Regions from separate parts of the Reyranella sp. genome, predicted to be linked through region 2. Evidence: riboswitches for the same ligand, from Rfam matches in the RefSeq annotation. Region 2 holds a riboswitch; each other region holds the start of a gene.
The links. Region 2 has a riboswitch for cobalamin ahead of ACQY8M_RS26120 (TonB-dependent receptor plug domain-containing protein). Riboswitches for the same ligand answer to the same signal wherever they lie in the genome.

Region 1: it holds a riboswitch for cobalamin, as region 2 does, so the genes downstream of both, ACQY8M_RS10205 (DUF1636 family protein) here and ACQY8M_RS26120 (TonB-dependent receptor plug domain-containing protein) in region 2, are expected to answer to the same signal.
Region 3: it holds a riboswitch for cobalamin, as region 2 does, so the genes downstream of both, ACQY8M_RS10275 (methyltransferase domain-containing protein) here and ACQY8M_RS26120 (TonB-dependent receptor plug domain-containing protein) in region 2, are expected to answer to the same signal.

The regions. Positions count from the first base shown of each region.
Region 1 covers NZ_OZ257242.1:2,083,576-2,091,073, reverse strand. The annotation lists gene ACQY8M_RS10220 (precorrin-3B synthase) at 1-278, opposite strand, end outside; gene ACQY8M_RS10215 (cobaltochelatase subunit CobN) at 275-3,391, opposite strand; gene cobW (cobalamin biosynthesis protein CobW) at 3,394-4,440, opposite strand; gene ACQY8M_RS10205 (DUF1636 family protein) at 4,437-4,796, opposite strand; cobalamin riboswitch at 4,833-5,027, opposite strand; gene cobO (cob(I)yrinic acid a,c-diamide adenosyltransferase) at 5,012-5,623, shown strand; gene ACQY8M_RS10195 (cobyric acid synthase) at 5,653-7,098, shown strand; gene cbiB (adenosylcobinamide-phosphate synthase CbiB) at 7,082-7,498, opposite strand, start outside.
Region 2 covers NZ_OZ257242.1:5,346,431-5,353,928, forward strand. The annotation lists gene ACQY8M_RS26100 (HNH endonuclease) at 1-544, opposite strand, end outside; gene ACQY8M_RS26105 (hypothetical protein) at 726-1,895, opposite strand; gene ACQY8M_RS26110 (hypothetical protein) at 1,892-2,422, opposite strand; partial or broken gene ACQY8M_RS26115 (type I restriction endonuclease subunit R) at 2,753-3,017, opposite strand; cobalamin riboswitch at 3,061-3,258, shown strand; gene ACQY8M_RS26120 (TonB-dependent receptor plug domain-containing protein) at 3,340-5,277, shown strand; gene ACQY8M_RS26125 (ABC transporter substrate-binding protein) at 5,297-6,118, shown strand; gene ACQY8M_RS26130 (FecCD family ABC transporter permease) at 6,512-7,474, shown strand; gene ACQY8M_RS26135 (ABC transporter ATP-binding protein) at 7,488-7,498, shown strand, end outside.
Region 3 covers NZ_OZ257242.1:2,094,783-2,102,280, reverse strand. The annotation lists gene ACQY8M_RS10280 (TonB-dependent receptor) at 1-1,118, opposite strand, end outside; gene ACQY8M_RS10275 (methyltransferase domain-containing protein) at 1,319-2,077, opposite strand; cobalamin riboswitch at 2,187-2,368, opposite strand; gene bluB (5,6-dimethylbenzimidazole synthase) at 2,385-3,035, opposite strand; gene ACQY8M_RS10265 (cobyrinate a,c-diamide synthase) at 3,032-4,348, opposite strand; gene cobA (uroporphyrinogen-III C-methyltransferase) at 4,443-5,231, opposite strand; gene cobM (precorrin-4 C(11)-methyltransferase) at 5,228-5,989, opposite strand; gene ACQY8M_RS10250 (cobalamin biosynthesis protein) at 5,986-6,369, opposite strand; gene cbiE (precorrin-6y C5,15-methyltransferase (decarboxylating) subunit CbiE) at 6,366-7,498, opposite strand, start outside.

The sequences.
Region 1 (7,498 bases), 3.3 Mb from region 2:
GCCTCCTCGGCTTCGAGCAGGCCGAGTCGATCGAGCGCGTCACGCAAGGCCGGCGAGCGTTCCTCGCTGAGGCCGCGGATCTGAAGATTTGCGCGCCGCGTCAGGTCGATGTGGCCGTTGCCCAGTGTCGCAGCAATGTCGGCCAGCCCCGCCGCCTGTTCCAGCGTGAATGCGCCGACCCACGGTCGCACGCGCACGAGCAGGCCGTCGCCACTTTGCATCGGGCGCAGCACGCCGGGGCACCAGCCCTTGATCTCATAGGGAACGGTCAGACTCATGAACGAGCCTTCTTTATCGCCCGATCGAGGTCCAGCGCGACCGAATTCAGCCGCGTGACCCAAAGGCCGCGGTCCAGCGCGTCGCGCAATCGGGCCGCAATCGCCGCCGCGGCCACCGGATTCTTGTCGAGCATCGCGGCCAGCACCGCGTCGTCCGCAATCAACGCCGCGTGCGTCGCATCGAACAGGGAACCCGGGACGGCGTCGGCCGTCGCGGCGAAGGCGTAGAGCGCATCGACGCTCTGGGCGATCTCGGCGACGCCGCGATGGCCGTGGGACAACATGCCGGCCAGCCAGCGCGGATTGGTGAGACGGCCGCGCACGACCCGCGCGATCTCCTCGGCGATGCGGCGTGCCTTGGGCGTCTCCGGCTTGCTGGTATCGAGGTGATAGAGTTCCGGCGTGTTGCCCAGCATCGCCGCGGCCGCCGCAAACCCGCCGGCGAAATCAGCGACTCCATCGCCGTCCAGCAGATCGCGTTCGCGGTCGTCCTGCGGGTGCACCAGCAGGTCGGCGGTCGAGACGCTGGCGCGGAAATCGTCCCCCGCGTCGCGCTGGCCATCCGCGCCGCCATAGGCATGCGTCACGGCGGCGAGATAGGCCTGGCCGAGATCCTCGCGCGTCTGCCAGGCACCGTCGAGCGCGAGGTCGCCGGCCTGTGCGCCGTAACTGCCGGGCGCGCCGCCGAAGATGCGCGCGAGATCGGCGCCCGCACGGCGGGCAGTTGCCAGTGGATTGTCCGAATCGTCCTCGTCGAGGTCGGCCACGCGGCGCACCGCAAGATCGAACAGCGCGATCTGGCTTTCGAAGATGTCGCGGAACAGACCGGAAATGCGCAGGGTCACGTCGATGCGCGGCCGGTCGAGCGTCGCCACCGGCATGACCTCGATGCCGGTGACCCGATTCGACTGGTTGTCCCACACCGGCCGGACCCCGAGATAGGCCAGCGCCTGCGCGAGATCGTCGCCGCCGGTGCGCAGCGAAGCCGATGCCCAGAGGTCGATCACCAGAGCGCGCGGATAATCGCCGTGATCCTGGAGATAGCGACGCACGACCTCGTCAGCGGCGCGCCCACCGATCGCCGACGCGGTGCGCGTCGGGATGGCGCGCGGATCGATCGAGGTGAGGTTGCGGCCGGTCGGCAGCACGTCCGGACGCCCGCGCGAGGGCGCGCCCGCCGGCCCCGGCGGCACACGCCGGCCGGCGAGCGCCGCCAGCAGCCCGGCGCGCTCGCCTGGTCCGCATTCGCCGCGACCAAACACATGCAGGCTGTCGCGGATCGAGAGATCCTTGATGTCGCAGAGCTGCGCATCGAGCTTGGCGATGGCTTCATGGTTGGCCTCCCCGCGCACCAAGCCGCAGTCGGCCGCCAGCCCGCTCGTCCAGGCGCGATCGACGATCTCCTCGCCGAGATAGCGCAGGCGGCGCGAATCGAGGCCATTGGCGGCAGCATATTCCTCGACCAGGCCTTCGAGCTCGGCCATCGGCCCGTGAAGCCCGGCGGCGCTGAGCGGCGGCGTGAGATGGCCGATGGTCACCGCCGCCAGCCGGCGCTTGGCCTGCACCGCCTCGCCGGGATTGTTGACGATGAAGGGGTAGATCACCGGCAGAGCGCCGAGCACCCGCTCGGGCCAGCACTCGGCCGACAGCGCCAATGCCTTGCCGGGCAGCCATTCGAGCGTGCCGTGCGTGCCGAGATGCACCAGCGCGTCGATCTTCTCGACGTTGCGCAACCAGGTGTAGACGGCAACATAGTCGGGGTGCGGCTCGGCCGCCGTGTCGTGATAGCCCGAGCCGCGATCGGGCTGGAGCAGGACCGTCACCTTGCCGCATTTCAGATGGGGTCGCATGCGGTCCAGCAGGGCGCCAACGTCTGCGGCCGTCCATTCCTTTCCGCCGGTGTCGTAGCCTTCATCCGCCAGCAGCCGCAGGATTTCCAGCGCACTCTCCGTCGTGTCGAGGCCGACGGCATAGCCGGTGCGGCCACCGCGTGCGGGGTAGTCGCAGAGCATGAGGGCGAGCCGTCGCTCAGTCGGCTGCTTGCGCCCGAGCCGCGCCCACGCGGCGGCGAGCCGCGCCACATAGTCGACGCGATCGGGCTCGGACTGATGGCGGACGCTGGCGAATTCCAGGCGCGGATCGGTCGGCGCTTCGGCCTTGAACGAGATCGCACGTGTCAGCAGACGGCCGTCGAGTTCCGGCAGCACGACATTCATGGCGAGGTCGGCTGGCGACAGACCGCGGCCGGACTCGCGCCACGCCTCGCGCGCACTTCCCGACAGGACAACCTGCAGCACCGGCACGTCGGCGGCATCGAGCACCGTCGTGTCGTCCTCGCGCATCGCCGAAAAAGCCGTGGTGTTGAGGATGACCGCAGGCCGCCGGCGCTTGATCAGCTGCGTGAGCGCCGCAGCGATCGCCGGGTCCTTGAGGCTGCTCACGGCGACGGCCAGCGGCGCCAGACCTTCGCGATCGAGCGCCGCCATCAGCGCGGTCACCGGCTCATAATCGGCCGCCATGAGATTGGCGCGATAGAAGACGACCAGAGCGGCCGGGCGCACGTCGGCGGCATCGCCCAGCACCGAGATCGGGCCGACCGCGACCGGCGGCCGCCAGGGTTCGTCGCGTCCCAGCAGGGTGCCCGTGAAGCGCAGGGCCTGGCCGAGATTTTCGACCCCGCCCTCGCGGAAGAACCGTTCGAGCAGCGCCAGCACGCGCGGCGGCAGGGTCGACATCGAGGCGAGCCGCGGATCGGAGCGGTCGTCGCCCGGCAAGGCCGCGAACAGGATGCCGTTTTCACGCGCGGCATCGGCGATCCGTTCGAGTCCGTAACGCCAGTAATCGACGCCGCCGAGGCAGCGCACGATCACCACCTTCGCGCGCGCCACGACGCTGTCGACATAGAGGTCGACCGACATCGGATGCCGCAGGCGCTTGAGGCTGGCGAGCCTCAAGGTCGGCAGCGCGACCGCGTCGCCCTGCCAGGCGGCGGCGAGCGCCGAAAGATCGCTGTCGGAGAAGGACAGCACGACCACTTCGGCCGGCGACTGGCCGAAGTCGACGGCGGCGTCAGCCTCCTCTAGCGTGGCAAGCTGGGTGGCCAGGACATGCATGATCAGCCGAGAATCAGCGCCTCGATGCCCGCCTTGTCGAGGCCCTTCTCGCCGATCACGACCAGCCGGCCGCGGCGCGCCTCTTCGGTCGCCCAGCGCCGGTCGTATTGATGCTGGAACCGTGCGCCGACACCCTGCACGAGCAGGCGCATCGGCTTGCCGGCGATGTCGACGAAGCCCTTCAGGCGCAGGATGTCGTGCGCCGCCGTCGCCTTGGCGAGGCGGTCGATCACGGCCTGCGGCGAGTCGAAGGACGGCAGCTCGACGATGAAGGTGTCGAAGTCGTCGTGGTCGTGCTCGCCCTCGATCTCGTGATGCGACGGCCGTCCCTCGAGATCGGCTTCGGCCTTGGCGCCAAGACCGAGCAAAACGGCGATCGGCACCTGGCCGTTCTGCGCCTCGACAACCTTTACAACACGCGGCAGGGTCCGGCCGATCTCGGCCGTGACATCGAGGCGCTGCCGCGCCGACATCAGGTCCGACTTGTTCAGGATCACCAGGTCGGCGCAGAGCAGCTGGTCCTCGAACACTTCTTCGAGCGGGTTATCGTGGTCGAGCGAGTCGTCGTTGGCGCGCTGCTGCGCGATCGCCTCGGGGTCATCGGCGAACCGGCCCGCGGCAACCGCCGCACCATCGACGACCGTCACCACGCCATCGACCGTCACGCGCGAGGCGATTTCGGGCCAGTTGAAGGCCTTCACCAGCGGCTTGGGCAGGGCAAGGCCGGAGGTCTCGATCACGATATGCTCGGGCGGGTTCGGCCGGTCGAGCAGGCTCGTCAGCGCCGGCACGAAGTCGTCGGCCACCGTGCAGCAGATGCATCCGTTGGCGAGCTCGACGATCGCATCCTCGGGGCAGCTCTCGATGCCGCAGCTCTTCAGGATCTCGCCATCGATGCCGACATCGCCGAATTCGTTCACGATCACCGCGAGGCGGCGGCCGCCGGCATTCTCCAGCACGTGGCGCACCAGAGTGGTCTTCCCGGCGCCGAGGAAGCCGGTGACGATGGTGCAGGGCACCTTGGCCAGAGTGCCGGCGAGATTGCTCATGACGGTTCCTTCACGGTTGGCATCGGCGGGACGCGCGCGATGGTGTTCTTGCGGACATGCACCGGCCGCTCGCGCCAGACGGTGAGGCCATCGGCGCTCGCACCATGAAGGCGTGCGAACTGCAGCACGTCGTCGACGTTCTGCTCGGGATCGAGATTGCCGACGATGTAGGTCCACTTGCCCGGCGCCGCGACCGCGACGGTGCAGGAGCGCGTGCAGTTGGACAGGCATTCGACCGGCTGGATGTCGAGGTCAGCCGCCTGCTGGCTCAGCGCCGCGAAGAGGCGCGCACCGGGACGCGGCTCGGAGGGATCACCCTCGCGGCGGCAACTGACGCAAACGAACAATGTCGACACACGATCCTGCTTTCATTTGGCGGTTCCCCGCGCCAGTGACTGGGCTCTCCGACGGCAGGTTTCCTGGCTCTCGGGTCAACGCCGCGGGCCGCCTTCCCAGTTTCCCCTAAGGGACGACCAGTGGCATCCGGCCCGAAACTCGCCGACTACAGTTGCGGGGGCAGCCGCGGCATGACCGCGTTCCCTTTCCGTCGCCCGCTTGATAGCGTGGCCGCATGACCGACGCAATCGACGAGGCCGACCGCCACAAGGCCAAGATGGCCAACCGCAAGGCCGCTCAAGATGCAGAGGTCGCGGCCAAGACGATCGAGAAAGGCCTGCTGATCGTCCATACCGGCAAGGGCAAGGGCAAGTCGACGGCGGCCTTCGGCCTGATGCTGCGCGCGCTGGGTCGCGGCTTCCGCTGCGGCGTGGTGCAGTTCGGCAAGGGCGCCTGGCAGTCCGGCGAACGCACCGCCATCGAAACGTTCGGCGACCAGGTCGAATGGCACACGCTGGGTGAAGGCTTCACCTGGGAGACGCAGGACCGGGCGCGCGATGTCGCCGCCGCCGAGCGCGCCTGGGCCGCCGCCCGGAAGATGATGGCCGATCCGGCGATCCGGCTGATCGTGCTCGACGAGCTCAATATCACCTTGCGCTACGACCATCTCGACGCCGCAGCGGTGGTTGCCGCGCTGCAGGCGCGTCGCGCCGACCAGCACATCGTCGTCACCGGGCGCAACGCCAGGCCCGAGATGATCGCAGCGGCCGACCTGGTCACCGAGATGACTCCGGTGAAGCATCACTTCGCCGCCGGCGTGAAGGCGCAGGAAGGCATCGAGTTCTGATGGCCGCCCCGGTTCGTCCGAGGGCCTTGATGATCCAGGGCACGGGGTCGGACGTCGGAAAATCGATGGTGGTGGCCGGATTTGCCCGCATTTTCACGCGCCGCGGCCTCAAAGTGCGCCCCTTCAAGCCGCAGAATATGTCGAATAACGCCGCCGTTACCCCAGATGGGGGCGAAATCGGTCGCGCCCAGGCGCTGCAGGCGCGAGCCGCGCGGGTGCCGCTCAGCGTGCACATGAACCCGGTGCTGCTGAAGCCCCAGAGCGAGACCGGCGCGCAGGTCGTGGTGCAGGGCAAGGTCGTCGGCACGGCCAAGGCGCGCGCCTACCAGACGATGAAACCGAAGCTGCTCGGCGCCGTCCTGGAGAGCTTCGGCATCCTCGCGACCGAGGCGGACCTCGTGCTGGTCGAAGGCGCGGGCTCGGCCTCCGAGGTGAACCTGCGCGCCTCGGATATCGCCAACATGGGCTTCGCGCGTGCCGCCGACGTGCCGGTCGTGCTGCTGGGCGACATCGACCGCGGCGGCGTGATCGCGAGCCTCGTCGGCACGCAGGCGGTGATCGATCCGGCCGATGCGGCAATGATCGTGGGCTTCATCGTCAACCGCTTCCGCGGCGATCCGGCTCTTTTCGCCGACGGCATGAAGGAGATCGAACGGCGCACCGGCTGGCCGGCGCTCGGGCTGCTGCCGTTCTTCGAGCACGCCCATCGGCTGCCGGCCGAGGACGCGCTGGGCCTGTCGACGGCGCGGCGCGGGGAGGGCGTAAAGATCGTCGTGCTGGCCTATCCGCGCATCGCCAACTTCGACGACTTCGATCCGCTGCGATTGGAGCAAGGCGTCGATCTCGTTTTCCTGCGGCCCGGCGAGGCGATCCCCGGCGACGCCGCGCTGGTCATTCTGCCGGGCTCGAAGGCCACCATCGCCGACCTCGCCGCCCTACGCGCGGCGGGCTGGCACATCGATCTTCAGGCCCACGTGCGGCGCGGCGGGCAGGTGCTGGGAATCTGCGGCGGCTACCAGATGCTCGGCCGCACTGTCGCCGATCCGCACGGCATCGAGGGTCCGCCGTCGACGGTCGACGGCCTCGGCCTGCTCGCCGTCGACACGGTGCTGGCGGGCGACAAGGTCCTGATCGAGGTCTCCGGCACGGCGCAGGGCGTGCCGTTCAAGGGCTACGAGATGCATGTCGGCCGCACGAGCGGTAGCGCGAAAACATTGCTTCGTCTCGACGGCCACGACGAGGGCTCGGTCAGCAATAACGGCCGGATCGCGGGCTGCTACATCCATGGCCTGCTGGCCGACGACCGCCAGCGACGCCATTGGCTCGAACGCCTGGGAGCGGCGACCTCGGGCCTCGACTACGAAGCCGATGTCGACGCCACGCTCGACCTGCTGGCCGACCACGTCGAGAAGCACATCGATTGCGACCGGCTGCTCGCGCTGGCGCGGCCGCCGCGGTTCACCAGAAGAACGTGAGCACGAACAGGATCGCGAGCACGCCGAGCTGGATGCCGCAGGCCACGCGATAGAGCCGGAGCGCGGTGCGGACGTCTGAGATCCTGATGAAGACGCGGCCGTCTCCCATCCACCCTTTGTTGACCGGTTCACCGTCGTAGGTGCGCGGGCCCATCAGCCGCACGCCGAGCGCGCCCGCCATCGCTGCTTCCGGCCAGCCCGCGTTGGGCGAGTCGTGCAGGCGCGCATCGCGCCGCACCACAGTCAACGCCCGCCACGGCGAGGTGCCCGGCACCACGACTGCCGCCAGCACCAGCCACAGCACCGACAGGCGCGCGGGCAGCCAGTTCAGGACGTCGTCGGTGCGCGCCGCCGCCCAGCCGAAATCGATGTATTTCTCGGTCTTGTGCCCGATCATGCT
Region 2 (7,498 bases):
TGAGCTGCGGCTCGCCCAACCGTGCCGGTTCTTCGGCCATGCCGGGGAGGCCGGGCCGGTTCATCCGCTCGTTGACCGCGTCCCACAGCGCAAGCCCGTCCGCGTCGCCGGTGCTGTAGGTCTTGAAGGCCACGATGTTCGACGCCCAGCTCGCCGGCGCGAGAATCCAGTCGGCCTCGGCGAAGAAGAAAGGCTGCGTCAGGATACGGCAGCCGATCTCGAAATCGCTACGGTGGCCCGGATCGACCCGGCGGTACAGCGCGATGCGCGCCCGCATTTCCTGCGCCGACCGCGCGCCGTTGGCTTCGCGAAACGCCTCCCAGGCTAGCGAGCATGGCAGCGCGTTGGTGTAGGCGAAGATGCCGCCACCGACGATCACGTTGCGCGGGGCGTGGAGCTTGAACAGGAATATCTCGCCCGGCTGAAGGACGCGAAAGTTGGCGGCGGGCGGCGCCCAGAAATTGACCTCAGCACGGTTCGGCTGCTGCCGCAGCATGTTGAACCAGTCGCCGTTCGTGACAGCGATGACGAGGTTGATCGGCATCCAATGCCGCCGCCTCCAGTTCGCGTTCCTCGGCCGGCGCCAGCGTCTTGGCGAGCAACGTGTCGCACAGGCGGCGGCGGGGGCGGTAGCGGCCGTAAGGCTCGCCTCCCGGACGTGCATTCATTGGTTAGAACAACCGGTTAACAGGGCTCATGCGGGAAGTCCTGTCGGCCGATGCCGATCATCTTGGGCCGTCTATGACCTTGGAACCCGACGCCGGCGAGGAACGGTTCGCCGAAAAGCGCAGGGCAGCATCACGGCAGACCTTGCTTTCCGATGTCGACGCCTTTTCGAGAAGGTGCCGGCGAGTAGAAAGATAATCCGTCAGCAGCGAGTAGCCTTTGCCCACGACTTCTTCGTATTGATAGCCCAGCAGCAACAGCCTTCCTTGCCAATTGGGATAGCCGGCTACGGTGTCGAGGTAGCGCAGGCATAAGGCGTCCTTGGATTTTCCTTTCATCCCGACCACGAAGGTCAACATCGACAACACCGCCGGTGTGTAGCATGTATCCAACAACAATCCGGTCGGGTTCTGCCTGAAGCACCGGGCGGCGAGGAGCCGCACTATGAAGCTGTCGGCACGGAGCTCCTCGCGCTGTTCGCTGCTCAGGCGGTCGAGAAATGCCGCCAGGTCGGCATTGTCTCTCATCGGTATCCGCAACGGCACTTTGGTCACGTGGCCAACTTCGTGCAGCAGCAGGAAGGCGACCATGGCTTCGAGGGGCACGCGCTTGCTCTCGAGCAGCACGTCGGGCACCCGGCCACTATCGAGATCCGCCTGAAGCTGATCTTTGCTGTCGTAGCGCATCAAAAGTATGTATCGGGCCCAGTCGGCCCCGAAGACGATCCTGAAAAGCAACAGGTGCTGCTCCATAAGGACAATGCAGCGACATTCGGGCGAGGTCTTCGCCAGCTCCCAGGTGTTCTGCCGGTTCAACACGTCCATTACGACCTTGATGCTCGTCTCGGGATAAAGTGTCCCGACGCAGTCGTCCTTGTCGCCGCAATTGGACGCATCCGGATTGATTTCGCCGAGATCGCTCGTGATCGAGGTGATGAGTGTTTCTAGCTTGCTGCGCTCTTCCCAAAGCTCGCGCGGGCTCAGGGGCGATCCGACGAGATAGACGACCAGCTCGTCTTCGCGCAATCCCCGACCATTCAACTGCCACGAAGCGACGATACGGAACGGCTCCCGCGCCACTCGCAGCACGTCGTTAGCTACTTCGATCGCTCTTTCGGCATCGGGGCGCAGCGTCCGGGCCTCTCCCAGCGCCTCGATGAGAGGCGGCGGCCTCGGGGGGCAGGCGGTTGCAGAAAGAATGGCGGCGAAAATCAGGCAAACGAAGCTCATGGACGGTGTTCCGCCAACGTGATTACGAGGGCATCGAGAATGCCGCGTTCTGCTGCGGGATTGACGGCGATCCCGGCAGGCACCTCCATGATCGCCTTTTTGAGCGCCGAGATATCCCCGTCTAACGGCTTTACGCCGGTCTTTTCGACGAGGTCGCTCGCTCCCATTGCAAGCGTCGCGATCGCCGTAAGCGCTCCGATGGCGGTGACCTTCTTGTTGAGAAATTCTTCCCTGTCCGCGCGGCTCTGACGGCTTCTCCATCCGGCCACGATTGAGGCCAGCGCAGTCAGTCCCAATCCCAGGAAACCGAGCCAGACTGCGACGGTCTGCCAGAGACGCTGGCGCTCGACGAGGATAAGCGCATTCGTCTTTGCCTTGGCCAGCAGGGTAGTGGCCTCCTCCGAAAGCTGGATGCCGGCCGCCCCTTTGAAATCGGTCGGATAGGCGGTGAGCTGATAGGCCGGCATCGCGACGACTGCCAGGAAAAGCAAGCCCGCAAGACCAATCAGAACGAATGCAAACCGCATGTACTACCCGCCCTTCCCGCGGCGACGTTGCACCGTCGCCCCGTTAGGTTGTCTCTCCGATGCATTTTACACCGGGCCGCGGGCCTGACAAACGAATCCTGGCAATTTGCGACGTGCGCCTGCCCGACGGAAGTTGTCATCCCGGGCGCGACCTCTCTCCTCACCGGCAGCGGCCATATATCCGCCTTGGCGAGCGCACCCAGGGCAAAGATTCGGTGGGCGACGATCAACGCTTCGCAGGCGATGCTAGCGACGGCGGCGGCGATGCGGTCGTGCGCGGCCTGCATGGCGAAGTCCTCGATCGGCGCCTGCGCCAAATTTCTATGTTGTCGGCGGCGGGACGGCGTCGAGGTCGAGATTTGTTTCGATGGCCAGTCCGGTCATGAAACAGAAAGCCGCGCCGTTGGACGAGAAAACGAAGGCGACGCCGAGAGTCGCGGCGTAGTCGAGGCCGCCGCATGACATCGCCGACGCTGTGATTGTTGTCCTTCGCCTCGATCAGCGCGAGCGGGAGTTTCGGCTTGTAGTAGAGAACAACGTCGGCCTTCTTAGCCTTGCCGCGCGTGACAAGCTTGCCGCGCACGATGATCCGCCCAAGTCCCCCCGCCAAACTCCTTGACGCGACAGCGCCCTCAAATTACCAAAGTCACATCGACGGTCCTCCCTAACCGGAGGCTAACAGGGAATGCCGTGCCGCCCGTGAGGGCCAATCGGCAGCTGTACCCGCAGCTGTAAGCGGCGAGCGAACGCCATCAGGTCACTGGACTTCGGTCTGGGAAGACAGGCGCAAGCGACGACCCGTGAGCCAGAAGACCTGCCGGCGATAGCGTCGCTCTTCCGATGGACGGGACAATCCAACGGGACGGTCAACCGAGCGGTGACGCGCCTTGTGCGTGGCTGTTCTGGAGGACCGTCCGATGATGCCGTTCCGTCGATTTCTGCTCGTAGCCTCTCCCCTGCTCCTGCCGTTCTGTGCATCCGCGCAAACCGAAAGCGGCATAACGGCGACGATGCCCAATGTCGTGATCACCACCGACCGCGAGCCGGTGCCCGCCGACAAGGTGACGGGCACGGTCACGGTCATCAGCCGCGACGAGATCGAGCGCCGGCAGTTGCGCACCGTCGACGAAGTCTTGCGCTATGTCCCCGGCGTATCCGTCCAGCAGTCGGGGGGTCCGGGCACGCAGACTTCGGTGTTCGTGCGCGGCAGCAACTCCAACCATACGGTCGTGCTGGTCGACGGCATGTCCATCACCGATCCGTCGACGCCCAATGCCTCGATCGACTTCGCTCATTTCCTCACCGACAACCTCGACCGCATCGAGGTCGTGCGCGGCCCGATGAGCACGCTCTACGGCTCGGGCGCGATCGGTGGCGTGATCAACATGGTGACGAAGAAGGGGCAAGGCTCCCTCTCTGCCGGCGGCTATGCCGAGCTGGGGACGCGGCTGCAAACCAGCCTCGGCGCCTATGCGACGGGCAGCGTCAACCGCTTCAACTACAATGTCAGCGCAAGCGGCCTGTACACCCCGGGCCAGAGCGCCATTCCCCCGCGCTTCATTGCGTCGGATGGCTATTTCGACAACGACGCCTACCGCAACATCAACCTGGCGGCACGGCTCGGGGTCGACATCACGGAGAATGCCAGCCTGACGTGGTTCGGCCGTTACATCGACACCCAGGTGAAGTTCGACAATTACGCATTGCAGCCGGACTTCACCTTCGCGCCGGCGGAAGATCCCAACGCGACCGAATTCACGCAGCAGTTCTTCAATCGCCTGCAATTCGACGGCAACTTCTTCGGCGGCGTGTGGAAGCCGACGATCGGCGTCGGCTATTCGACTGTCTATCGGCACGCTCTGGACTATCCCAGCATCCAGATCCCGTTTCCCGCACCGATGAACTCGACCTACAACGGACGGCAGTTCAGCGCCGACTGGAAGAACGTCTTCACGATCACCGAGCAGGCCAGCATCGTGGCCGGCATCGACTACAGCAACCAGTGGGCCTACTCCAACGCCGACACCGTCCAGCAATGGGGCCAGGTTTCACAGACCGGCCTCTACGCCCAGGGCCGTGTCACGCTGTTCGAGGCGCTCACGCTGTCGGCCGGCGGCCGCGTCGACTTCAACAGCCTCTACGGCTCGAATGGGACGTGGCGTGTCGGCGCGAACTACCTGCTCAGCGCGACGAACACCACCTTCAAGGCCTCCTACGGCACCGCGTTCAAGGCACCGTCGCTGAACCAGCTCTACAACGCCGGGCTGTTCTGCGTCGGCAATCGTAACCTGCAGCCCGAGACCAGCCGGGGCTTCGAAGTCGGCGCCGAGCAGACGATGTTCGACGGCAAGGTCAAGGCCGGCGTCCTCTACTTCAAGAACAACATCAGCAACCTGATCGACTGCGTCACTCCCTTCACGCAATACACCAACGTCGCACCCCAGGCGCAAACCGAAGGCACCGAAAGCTTCGTGGACATTCAGGTCACGGACTGGCTCGACGTCCATTTCGCCTACACCCACACGCTCGCCTTCAATCTCACGACCGGTGCCTGGCTGGTGCGTCGTCCCGAGGATGTCTTCTCGGTGCGCGCCGCCGTGCGGCCGATCGAGGGCGTGCGCCTGGGTGCGGAGCTGAACAGCGTCGGAGGCCGCCACGATCTCGATGCGGTTACTTTCACGCCCATCACCCCTCCCCCCTACACTCTCCTGCGCGCCACGGCGGCCTGGGACGTCCGCAAGGGAGTCGAGCTCTTCGCCCGCGCCGAGAACATCCTTGACCAGCGCTACGAAGAGCCCACAGGGTTCCAGCCTCCGGCCTTCCAGGCCTTCTTCGGCGTGAAGGCCAAGTTTTGACGCAGGGACTGGTGTCGACGTGAAGACCGGGCTTGTCGCCGCCATGCTCTGCCTCCTCCTGGCGGCCACGAGTGCCTGCCGTGCCGAACCGCCCAGGCGGGTCGTGACCGTCAACCTGTGCCTCGACCAGCTCGCCCTGCGCCTCGCCGCGCCCGGGCAGCTGGTCGGGGTCAGCTATCTCGCGCGCGATCCCCGCACCGCGGTTCTGGCCGATCGCGCGCGCAACATCCCCACCGTCCGCGCCACCGCCGAATCGATCCTCGATCTCCGGCCCGATCTCGTCGTGTTCGATTCGATGGCGCATGCCAACGTCAAGCGGCTGGTGCGTGCCGCCGGTGTGTCGATCCTGGAGCTTCCCTGGGCTGCCTCGCTCGAGGAAGCGGAGGTTCAGATCGCGCGCATGGCCGACGTGCTCGGCCGCAGCGACCAGGGCCGCGACCTGATCGTCGCGATGCGCGAGCGGCAGCGCCAGCTCGTGCGGCCGGGCCCGCCGACCGCCACGGCTGCCGTGCTGCAGGCCAACCTGCGCACGACCGGCAAGGGCAGCCTGATGGACGAGCTGCTCGGCCTGACAGGCTATCGAAATCTCGCCGCGGATCTGGGCATCTCCGCCTATGGCCGCTTCTCGCTGGAAGCCGTGCTGGCCGGCCGACCGGACCTCGTCATCCTGGACGAAGAATCCAACGCCGATCCGGCGCGCGCCACCTCGTTCGTCGACCATCCGGCGATCGGGACCTTGGCGCGACATGCCCGCATCCTGTCGTTGCCGATCCGCTACTCGATCTGCGCCGGTCCTGAGAATCTCGACGCCCTGCAGAAGCTGCGCGAGGTGCATCCGTGAGAACAGGCCTGGCGAGGCTGCGCCTCGGACCGACAAGACGCTCTTGTCGTCCTGAGCGCAGCGAAGGACCCCACCGAACGATCAGACACGGGCCGCGCCGCTGGCGCGAGGTCCTTCGCTCCGCTCAGGACGACCGGAGGGGGCAATGAAAGTGCACGCATTTGGATGCGGTTCGGTCACTCAAGCCAAGCTTGCGCTGCTGCGCCTCGGCCCGACAAGACATGCCCTTCCTGCTGGGAGCGCGGCTCTCCAGAGCCGCTCTTTCTTCGGTTTGCCACAGCCTATGAGCGGCTCTGGAGAGCCGCGCTCCCAGCGTGAAAAGCGCACAAGCGCTCAGGACGACAGGAAGGAGGTCCTGGTGAACATGGGAAACTTGACGCAGTTGGATGCGGTTTGGTCACCCACGCTAAGCTAGCGCTGCTGGTCGTCGTGCTCTTCCTCGTTTCGGTCGCGACCGGGCCGGTGTGGTGGCCGTGGCGGCTCGGCAACGAGGTGGGATGGGCGATCGTGCTCGACCTGCGGCTGCCGCGCGCCGTGCTCGGCGTGCTGGTCGGCGCGGCCCTCGGGCTGAGCGGTGCCGTGCTGCAGGCCTGGCTGCGCAATCCGCTCGCCGAGCCGGGCGTGATCGGCGTGTCGGCGTGCGCGAGCTTCGCCGCCGTCTGTGCGTTCTACAGCGGGCTGGCCGCGGCATTCGCGCTCGCCCTGCCGCTGGCCGGCATCACCGGTGCCGCGCTCGCCGTCGCGGGCCTGATGATGGCAGTGCGCGCCGGCACGGGCACCGTATCGCTGCTGCTGATGGGCGTGGCGATCAACGCCATCGCCGCGGCGCTGATCTCGCTGGTGCTCGCGCTCGCCCCCAACCCCTTCGCCTTCCAGGAGATCTGGCTGTGGCTGGCAGGATCGATCGCCGACCGGGATATGCGCCACATCCTCGTGTCGGCGTCGTTCATCGTCGCCGGTGCGGGGCTCGTCCTGATGAACCGCCGCTGGCTCGACGCCCTGTCGCTCGGCGAGGATGCGGCACGCAGCCTGGGCGTCGACACGCGACGGCTCGGCCTGTGGCTCACGCTCGCGGTCGGCCTGATGGTCGGTGCGGCGACCGCCGTCGCCGGCATGATCGGCTTCGTCGGGCTGGTGGCCCCTCACCTCGTCCGCGCGCACGTCGGCTTCAAGCCCGGCGCGACGCTGGTGCCGTCGATGCTGGTCGGCGCGATCCTGGTTCTCGCGGCCGACATCGCCGTGCGCGTGCTGCCGACTTCCTACGAGCTGCAGCTCGGCGTCTTCACCTCGCTGGTCGGTGCGCCGTTCCTCGTGCGCGTGATCCGGCGTACGCGCGCCTCGTGGCTCGCGGCATGACGGGGCTGGCGACATGACCGTGCT
Region 3 (7,498 bases), 3.3 Mb from region 2:
ATGTAGAAGGCGAAGACGTTTTCGGTCTGGTTGTTGTCCTGCGGCGAGACCTGGTTCGAGACCGCATTGGTGAGGCGATAGCGGTTGGAGCGGACCGTGCTGCGCTCCCAGTCGATGCCGAGCAGCAGCTCGTTGCCCGTCCAGGGCTTGTAGCCCGGTTGGAAGCGCGTGCCCATGACATCGACCTGGCGGCGGTTGCGGTCGAGGTAGCTCCGGGAGCCGAAGGCGTTGAGCGCGCTGAGCGGGCTCGGGTTGCTGAGGTCGTCGACGTCGCGCACGTAATAGCCTTGGAAGAACAGGCTGCCGCGGCCGTCAGGCGTCTTGGCGGAGTAGGACAGATCGGCCGACTGGTTGTAGCGGTTGTCGAAGGCGAAGACGTTGGAGGAAGAGCCGCGGAACCCGGCGTCGTAGACGCCGTCGCTGCGGACCGTGACGTCGATCCTGCTGTTCTCGTCGATCTGCATGCCGAAGGCGCCGGTGCCGCCGTAGCGCGTCCAATGCGTGTTCTGTTCGGTGACGTTGCCGCTTCTGTCGTAGTCCTGGCGCGAGCCGCCCTGGACGCCGACATACCAGTCGTACTTGCCGGTGGTGCCGCCGCTTTGCGCCTTGCCCTGGAACAGCGACCACGAGCCGACGGCGCCTTCGACCAGCGTGCCGGGCGCCGTCCGGCCGGTCTTCAGGATGATGTTGATCACGCCGCCCATGTTCTGGCTGCCGTAGATCACCGAGGACGGGCCGCGCACGACCTCGATGCGCTCGACGTCGGCGATCGACAGCTTGGACACGTTGGCCGTGCCGGCGCGATGGCCGTTGATCAGGATCAGCACCTGGCTGCGAAAATCACGCCCCTGCCCCTCGGTCGAGGCGCCGCGGATGTTGATCGAGGTCTGGGCCGCGGTCCATTCGCTCATGAAGCCGATCGAGTTCTCGGCCAGGAGATCGGTCACCGACTTGGCGGTCGAGCGCTTGATGCGCTCCTGTGGAATGATCTGGATGGTGCCGGCGATTCGGCTCACTTCTTCCGGCCGGCCGGTGGCGGTCACCACCGTGGGCGGCATGGTCGTGGCGGTGGAGTCCTCCCTCCACTCCTGTGCGACGGCGGGCGAGGCAAGCAGCATGGCCGCAAGTGCGATCCGCGACAGCTTCCTTCCCCTGCTACGGGGGCTGCTCGCAAATCCATAGAGACCTCCGTCGTCCCGACCGGAGCCGAGCGTAGCGAGGCGGAGCGGAGGGACCTGCTCTTGCAACGTCTGCCGGGATGAGCAGGTCCCTCGACTGCGCTCCGCTCCGCTCGGGACGACGGAATTTGGTGACGCGATCATGAGTTCCCCCAAACGAGCACAGCGGATTTCCTTGGAATATTGAGCCGGACACCGGCGGCATCGGGCAGCGCCTGCGCTGCGAGATGCGCAGCCAGGGTGGCCCGGCGGTCGTCGGACGGGCTCCAGCCGAGGCGGTCGGCGAGATAGGCGGAAAGTCGTGGCAGGTCCTGCACGACGCCGGAGAAGGTCCAGTTGGCGAAGGCCATCGCGTGCGGCCGCGAGGCAAGACCGAGGCCGCGCATCACGATGTCGAGCCCCGGCGTCTCGTCCTCGCGATGCCATTCCGATGGCAGGCAGCCCGCAAAGCAGAGGCCGCGCGGCCCGGCATGCGCCGGCACGACCCAGATGACGGTGTGCCGCGCCCAAATCCGACAGCGTGCGAGGAACCGCTCCGGATCATCGAACAAGGCGGGCATCGTTGCCGCCAGCACGGTGTCGTGCGCACTCGAAGCGACGTCCGCTTCTTCCCAACTCTCGGGCACGATGCGAGGCGGCACGTGAAGGCGGGCGAGACGCGCGCGCATGGAGGGCGACGGCTCGATCGCCGTCCACGGCAGCGCGCGATCCTGCAGTGCCGCGCCGAGCTGCCCGCCGCCGGCGCCAACATCGAGCAGACGGCCGACCTCGGGCACCAGCCGGCGCACCCGCGGCGCAATACGCGCCACGTAGTCGGAGGTATCGATCGCCGAGGCATAGAGCTCGAGCGGATCGATGTCGTGCCGTCGAGCGGTTGATGGAAACGAGGAGACAGTCACGACAGACTCGCGGCGCACGTCGAACCGTCACCGCGAACCGTAGCCATCGACGCCCATTGCCGGGACGCCGTCAGTTTCTACATAAGGACACCCCGCCCCATGCGTTCGCGCGTGACCGCGGCTAGTGGCAGGTCTCCTGGCTCGCGGGTCGTTGCCTTCGACCACCTTCCCGGAAAGTATTTCCAGTGGCTTATCGGTCGTCAGCTCGTCGCTTACAGTTGCGGGGGCAGCCGCGGCGTTTACCGCGTTCCCTTTTGTTCCCTTGCGGGAACCACTGGTTCAATCGTGGCAGCGGGTGTGAGAATCGTCAACGCGTAAAGACGAGATCGCCGGTGTAGTGGCGCTCCTCCCAGTGATGACGCTCGAGCTCGGGGTCGATGTGCTCCTCGGCAGGCCAGCCGAGATCGAGATAGGCAACCAGCCGCCAGCCCTCGGGCACGTCGAGCGCGCGCGTCACCTCGGCCGGATCGAGGATCGAGACCCAGCCCATGCCGAGCCCTTCGGCGCGCGCGCCGAGCCACATCGTCTGCACGGCAGCGACCACCGAATAGCGCAAGGTCTCGGGCATGGTCTGGCGGCCGAGCCCGCGGCCGGTGTCGGTCGATTCGTCGGAGAAGACGGCGAGATGGATCGGCGCTTCCTTGAGACCAGCGAGCTTCAGCGACACGTAGTTCGCACGTTGCTCACCTTCGTAGCCGCCCAGCGCCTTCTCGTTGGCCTTGGCGAAACTCTCCCACACCGCGCGCCTCCGCTCGGGTGATTTCACCTTCACGAAGCGCCACGGCTGGCTGAGCCCGACCGAGGGCGCGTGCGTGGCCAGCTCGATCAGGTCGTCGAGCAGCTTTTCGTCGACCGGATCGGTGCGGAAGCGGCGCACGTCGCGGCGCCACAGCACGAGGTCGCGGAAGGTCTTGCGGAAGGTTGCATCGAACGGCAGGTGCGACGGCGGCGGCTTCATGACGATCCTTTGCTCACGATGAGGCCCCTGCTGATGGCGTGAAAGAACGTGCCGCTCACCGAGCCGCGGCACGCACCCACCTCCGGAACGACCGCGCCGGACACGTCGCGGCAATCGACCAGCGGCTCGTCGCCGATCGACAGCGTGCGGGCGTAATGAAACTCATGACCCATGATTTCGTTCCCCGCCGATCCGAGCGCGCAATCGACGCAAAGGCGGGCGCGGCGGTAACCGATGTGCAGCCGGCGCCGGGCGAACGAGGTTTCGAGCTGCAGCAGCCCGGCCATCGCGTGGCGCCGGCCATCGGCGTCCTCGAGCCCCTGCCCCAGCACCATGTAGCCGCCGCACTCGCCGTGGATCGTGACCGATCGCGCGGCCGCCCGCCGCAGCCCGTCGAGGAAGCGGGAGGCGGCAGCGAGGGCGCCGGCATGCAGCTCGGGGTAGCCGCCGGGCAGCCAGATCGCGTCGGCGCTTGCGTCCGGCGCCTCATCCGCCAGCGGCGAGAACGGCAGGATCTCCGCACCGGCCGACCGCCAGTGATCGAGCAGGTGCGGATACATGAACGAGAACGCCCGGTCCTGCGCGAGTGCGATGCGCTGGCCGGGCGGAGGCAATCCGCCAGCCGCCGCGTCGGCGAGCCTGGCGGGATGCGCGCTGTGGCGGATCGCCTCGAGATCGAGCGACTGCTCCAGCGCATCCGCCACCGCGTCGAGGCGCGTCTCGATGTCCGCGGTTTCGACGGCCTGCACCAAGCCGAGATGCCGTTCAGGCAAGGCGAACCGGACATCGTTCGGGACGCCGCCGAACAGCTTGATGCCGACCCGGTCGAAGGCCGGCCGGATCATCGCGAGATGCCGCGCGCTCGCGACCCGATTGAGGATTACCCCCGCGATGCCGACATCGTCGCGAAAGTTGGCGCAGCCCAAGGCGACCGCGGCTGCCGTTTCGATCTGGCCCTTCACGTCGAGCACCAGCACGACCGGCCAGCCCAGGGACGCTGCCACGTCGGACGTGGCCCCTCGCCCGCCGGCGCCGTCGAACAGTCCCATCACGCCCTCGGTGACGACGAGCTCGGCGGGATGACGCGCGACAAGGTCGGACAAAAACCCGCGCGACATCGCCCAGCTGTCGAGATTGAAGCTCGGCCGTCCGGCGGCGAAGGCATGGAAGGCGGGATCGATGTAGTCCGGCCCGCATTTGTACGGCTGGACCGTGAGCCCGCGCCGCGCGAAGGCGCGCATGAGGCCGAGCGCGATCGTCGTCTTGCCGGCGCCCGATCGAACCGCCGAGACGATCAGGCCTCGCGATGTCATCTGCTGGGAGCGCGGCTCTCCAGAGCCGCTGTTCCTGGTATCGCCGCATCCCATGAGCGGCTCTGGAGAGCCGCGCTCCCGGCAAGCTGATGAGTCATCGCCAGCCGACCAGTCCCGACAGGACCTGCCGGCGCAGGCCGGCGACGGCGCCGATCACCACGATCGCCGGCGAGCCGATGCCGTTCACCTGCGCGTCCTCGACCAGGCGGGCGAGCGTGCTGTCGACGACCTTCTCTTGTTCCGTTGTCGCCGCGTGCAGTAGTGCGGCCGGCGTGTCGGCGGCCATGCCGCCCTTCATCAGCGCGACTGTGATGCCGGCGAGCTGAGTCATCGGCATGTAGAGGATGACCGGCTGGCCGAGCCGGGCGAGCGCCACCCAGTCTGCACTCGACTGATCGTCGTCGGCGCGGTGGCCGGCCGCGAGCACGACGGCATGATTGGTATCGCGCGTCGTGGCGGGGATGCCGGCCAGCGCCGTTGCCGCGAGGCCAGAGGTGATGCCCGGGATCAACCGATAGCGGATGCCTGCCTCGGCCAGCGCCAGCACCTCGTCCCAGCCGCGCCCGAAGACGAAGGGATCGCCGCCCTTCAAGCGCAACACGCGGCGGCCGGCGCGGGCGCGGTCGATCAGGATGCCGTTGATCTCATTCTGATGGGGCGACGGCCGGCCGCCGCGCTTGCCGGCCGGGATAAGCTCCGCGCCGTCGCGCCTCAGGGTCAGCACCCTCGGATCGATCAGCGCGTCGTGCACGATGTCGTCCGCCGCTGACACGGCATGCAGCGCGAGCAACGTCAGCAGGCGCGGATCGCCAGGACCGGCGCCCGCCAGCCAGACTTCGCCCGGCGGGAAGTCGGGCATCGGCGGGAAATGCGCGAAGCTCACGCGCCGCGTCCCCGGAAGCGGCGCTGATAGGCCGCGTCGTAGAGCGACGAGTCGCGGAAGTCGCGCGCCGACAGGACCTTGCCGACCAGGATCAGCGCCGTGCGTTCGATCGGATGCCTGGCTACTTCGGCCGCGATGGTGGCAAGCGTGCCGCGAATGATCGTCTCGTCCGGCCAGCTCGCGCGATAGACGACGGCGACGGGGCAGTCCGCGCCGTAGAACGGCGTCGTCTCAGCAACGACCTTCGCTAGGACATGGATCGACAGATGAATGGCGAGCGTCGCGCCGGTCGCGGCATAGGCCGCGAGCGTCTCGCCCTCCGGCATCGCCGAGGCGCGGCCCGACGTGCGGGTCAGCACCACGGTCTGCGCTGTTTCGGGCAAGGTCAGCTCCTGGTTCAAGGCCGCCGCCGCGGCCGAGAACGACGGCACGCCGGGCGTCACGGTGTAAGCAATGCCTGCCGCATCGAGACGCCGAAGCTGCTCGCCCATCGCGCTCCAGATCGAGAGGTCGCCGGAATGCAGCCGCGCCACGTCCTCGCCCGCATCCGTCGCGCGCCGGCACTCCGCCACGATCTCGTCGAGCGACATCGGCGCGGTGTCGACGATCCGCGCGCCCGGCGGGCAATGATCGAGCAGCGCCCTGGGCACCAGAGACCCGGCATAGAGGCAGACCGGACAACGGGCGATCAGGTCGCGGCCGCGCACCGTGATCAGGTCCGGCGCACCCGGACCAGCGCCGATGAAGTAAATGGTCACCGCCCGTCTCCCCTGGCGATGGCACAGGTCGCCAGCATCGTCGCAACGCGCGCGCCGAGCAGCCGCGCGTTACGGCCGGCGGCGACCAAAGCCGAAGCCTCGGCGATCGACGGCACGCCCTTCGCTTCGAGCACCCGATTTGACCGCGTCAGCACCTGTCCTCCGACCTCTTCAAGCTCGTCAACCGTGCAGGCCACAAGTTCCGCCGACAGTCGGCGCGAGACTTCCGCGAAGGCCGGATCGGTGGCCTTGTCCGACTCGGTCGCAACCGCGTCGAGTCGGTCGGCGGGCAGATCGAACATTCCCAGCGCCCTGCGCACGACCTTCTCGAGGTCATCGGCCGTGATCTCGCGGCGGCAACCGATACCGGCGACAATCATGGCTTGGTCACCCGCCACTGGATGATCGGCGCGGCCGGCCGCCAGACGAAGACCTTGCCGCTGGTGCCCGCCTTCCCCGACTTGGCAATCTCGACCCGAGTCAGTTCCCCACCGTGACGCTGGAAGAGTTCAATCAGCCGCGCCTCGGAGCCGAGCGACACCGCGTTCGCGACGAGCCGTCCTCCCGGCTTGAGCACCGACCACACCGCCTCGAACAAGCCCGCATCGCCGAGCCCGCCGCCGATAAACACGGCATCGGGCGCCGGCAATCCCGCCAGTGCTTCGGGCGCATGACCCTGCACGATGCGAAGATCGGGCGTGCCGAGCGCCGCGGCGTTGCGCGTGGCACGGGCCGCGCGTTCGGCACCTTCCTCGATGCCGATGGCCTTGAGCGACGGATGGCGCAGCAGCCATTCGATCGCGATCGAGCCCGCGCCCAAGCCGACGTCCCAGAGGAGCTCGCCTTGCCGCGGCGCCAGCGCCGAAACCGTGATCGCGCGCACGTCGCGCTTGGTGAGCTGGCCGTCGTGCTCGAACAGGCTGTCGTCGAGCCCGGGCGCGAGGCTGAGCGCGGAGGACGCAGCGCCGACCACCTCCACCGCGATCGTGTTGAGCGCTTCGACCGTGCCGAGATCGAAGCCGGCGGCCGTCGTCCGCCGCACGCGTTCGTTCGGCCCGCCCATGCGTTCAAGCACCGCCATCGACGAGTCGCCAAAATCGCGCGCGCGCAAGAGCGCCGCCAGCTTCGCTGGCGTCTCGCCGTCCCACGACAGCGCAAGGATGCGGGCGCCCGGCTGCAGGTAGCGCACGATCCCCTCCAGCGCGCGGCCATGCAGGCTGACCGGCGACACCTCCTGCAGGGACCAGCCGAGCCGCGCCGCCGCGAGGCTGAAGGCGCCGGCCTGCGGCACGCACAGCATCTCTTCCGGCGAGAACGAGCGCATCAGCATATCGCCAACGCCGTAGTGGAAGGGGTCGCCGCTCGCCAGCACGGCCACCGGTCGGCCGCGGTGCTTCTCGATGTCGGGCAGCACGGTGCCGATCGGGCTCGGCCACGAAAGCCGCTCGCTCTTGATCAGCGGGTCCGCCAGGGCGAGGTGCCGCTTCCCGCCCAGGACCAGCTCGGCGT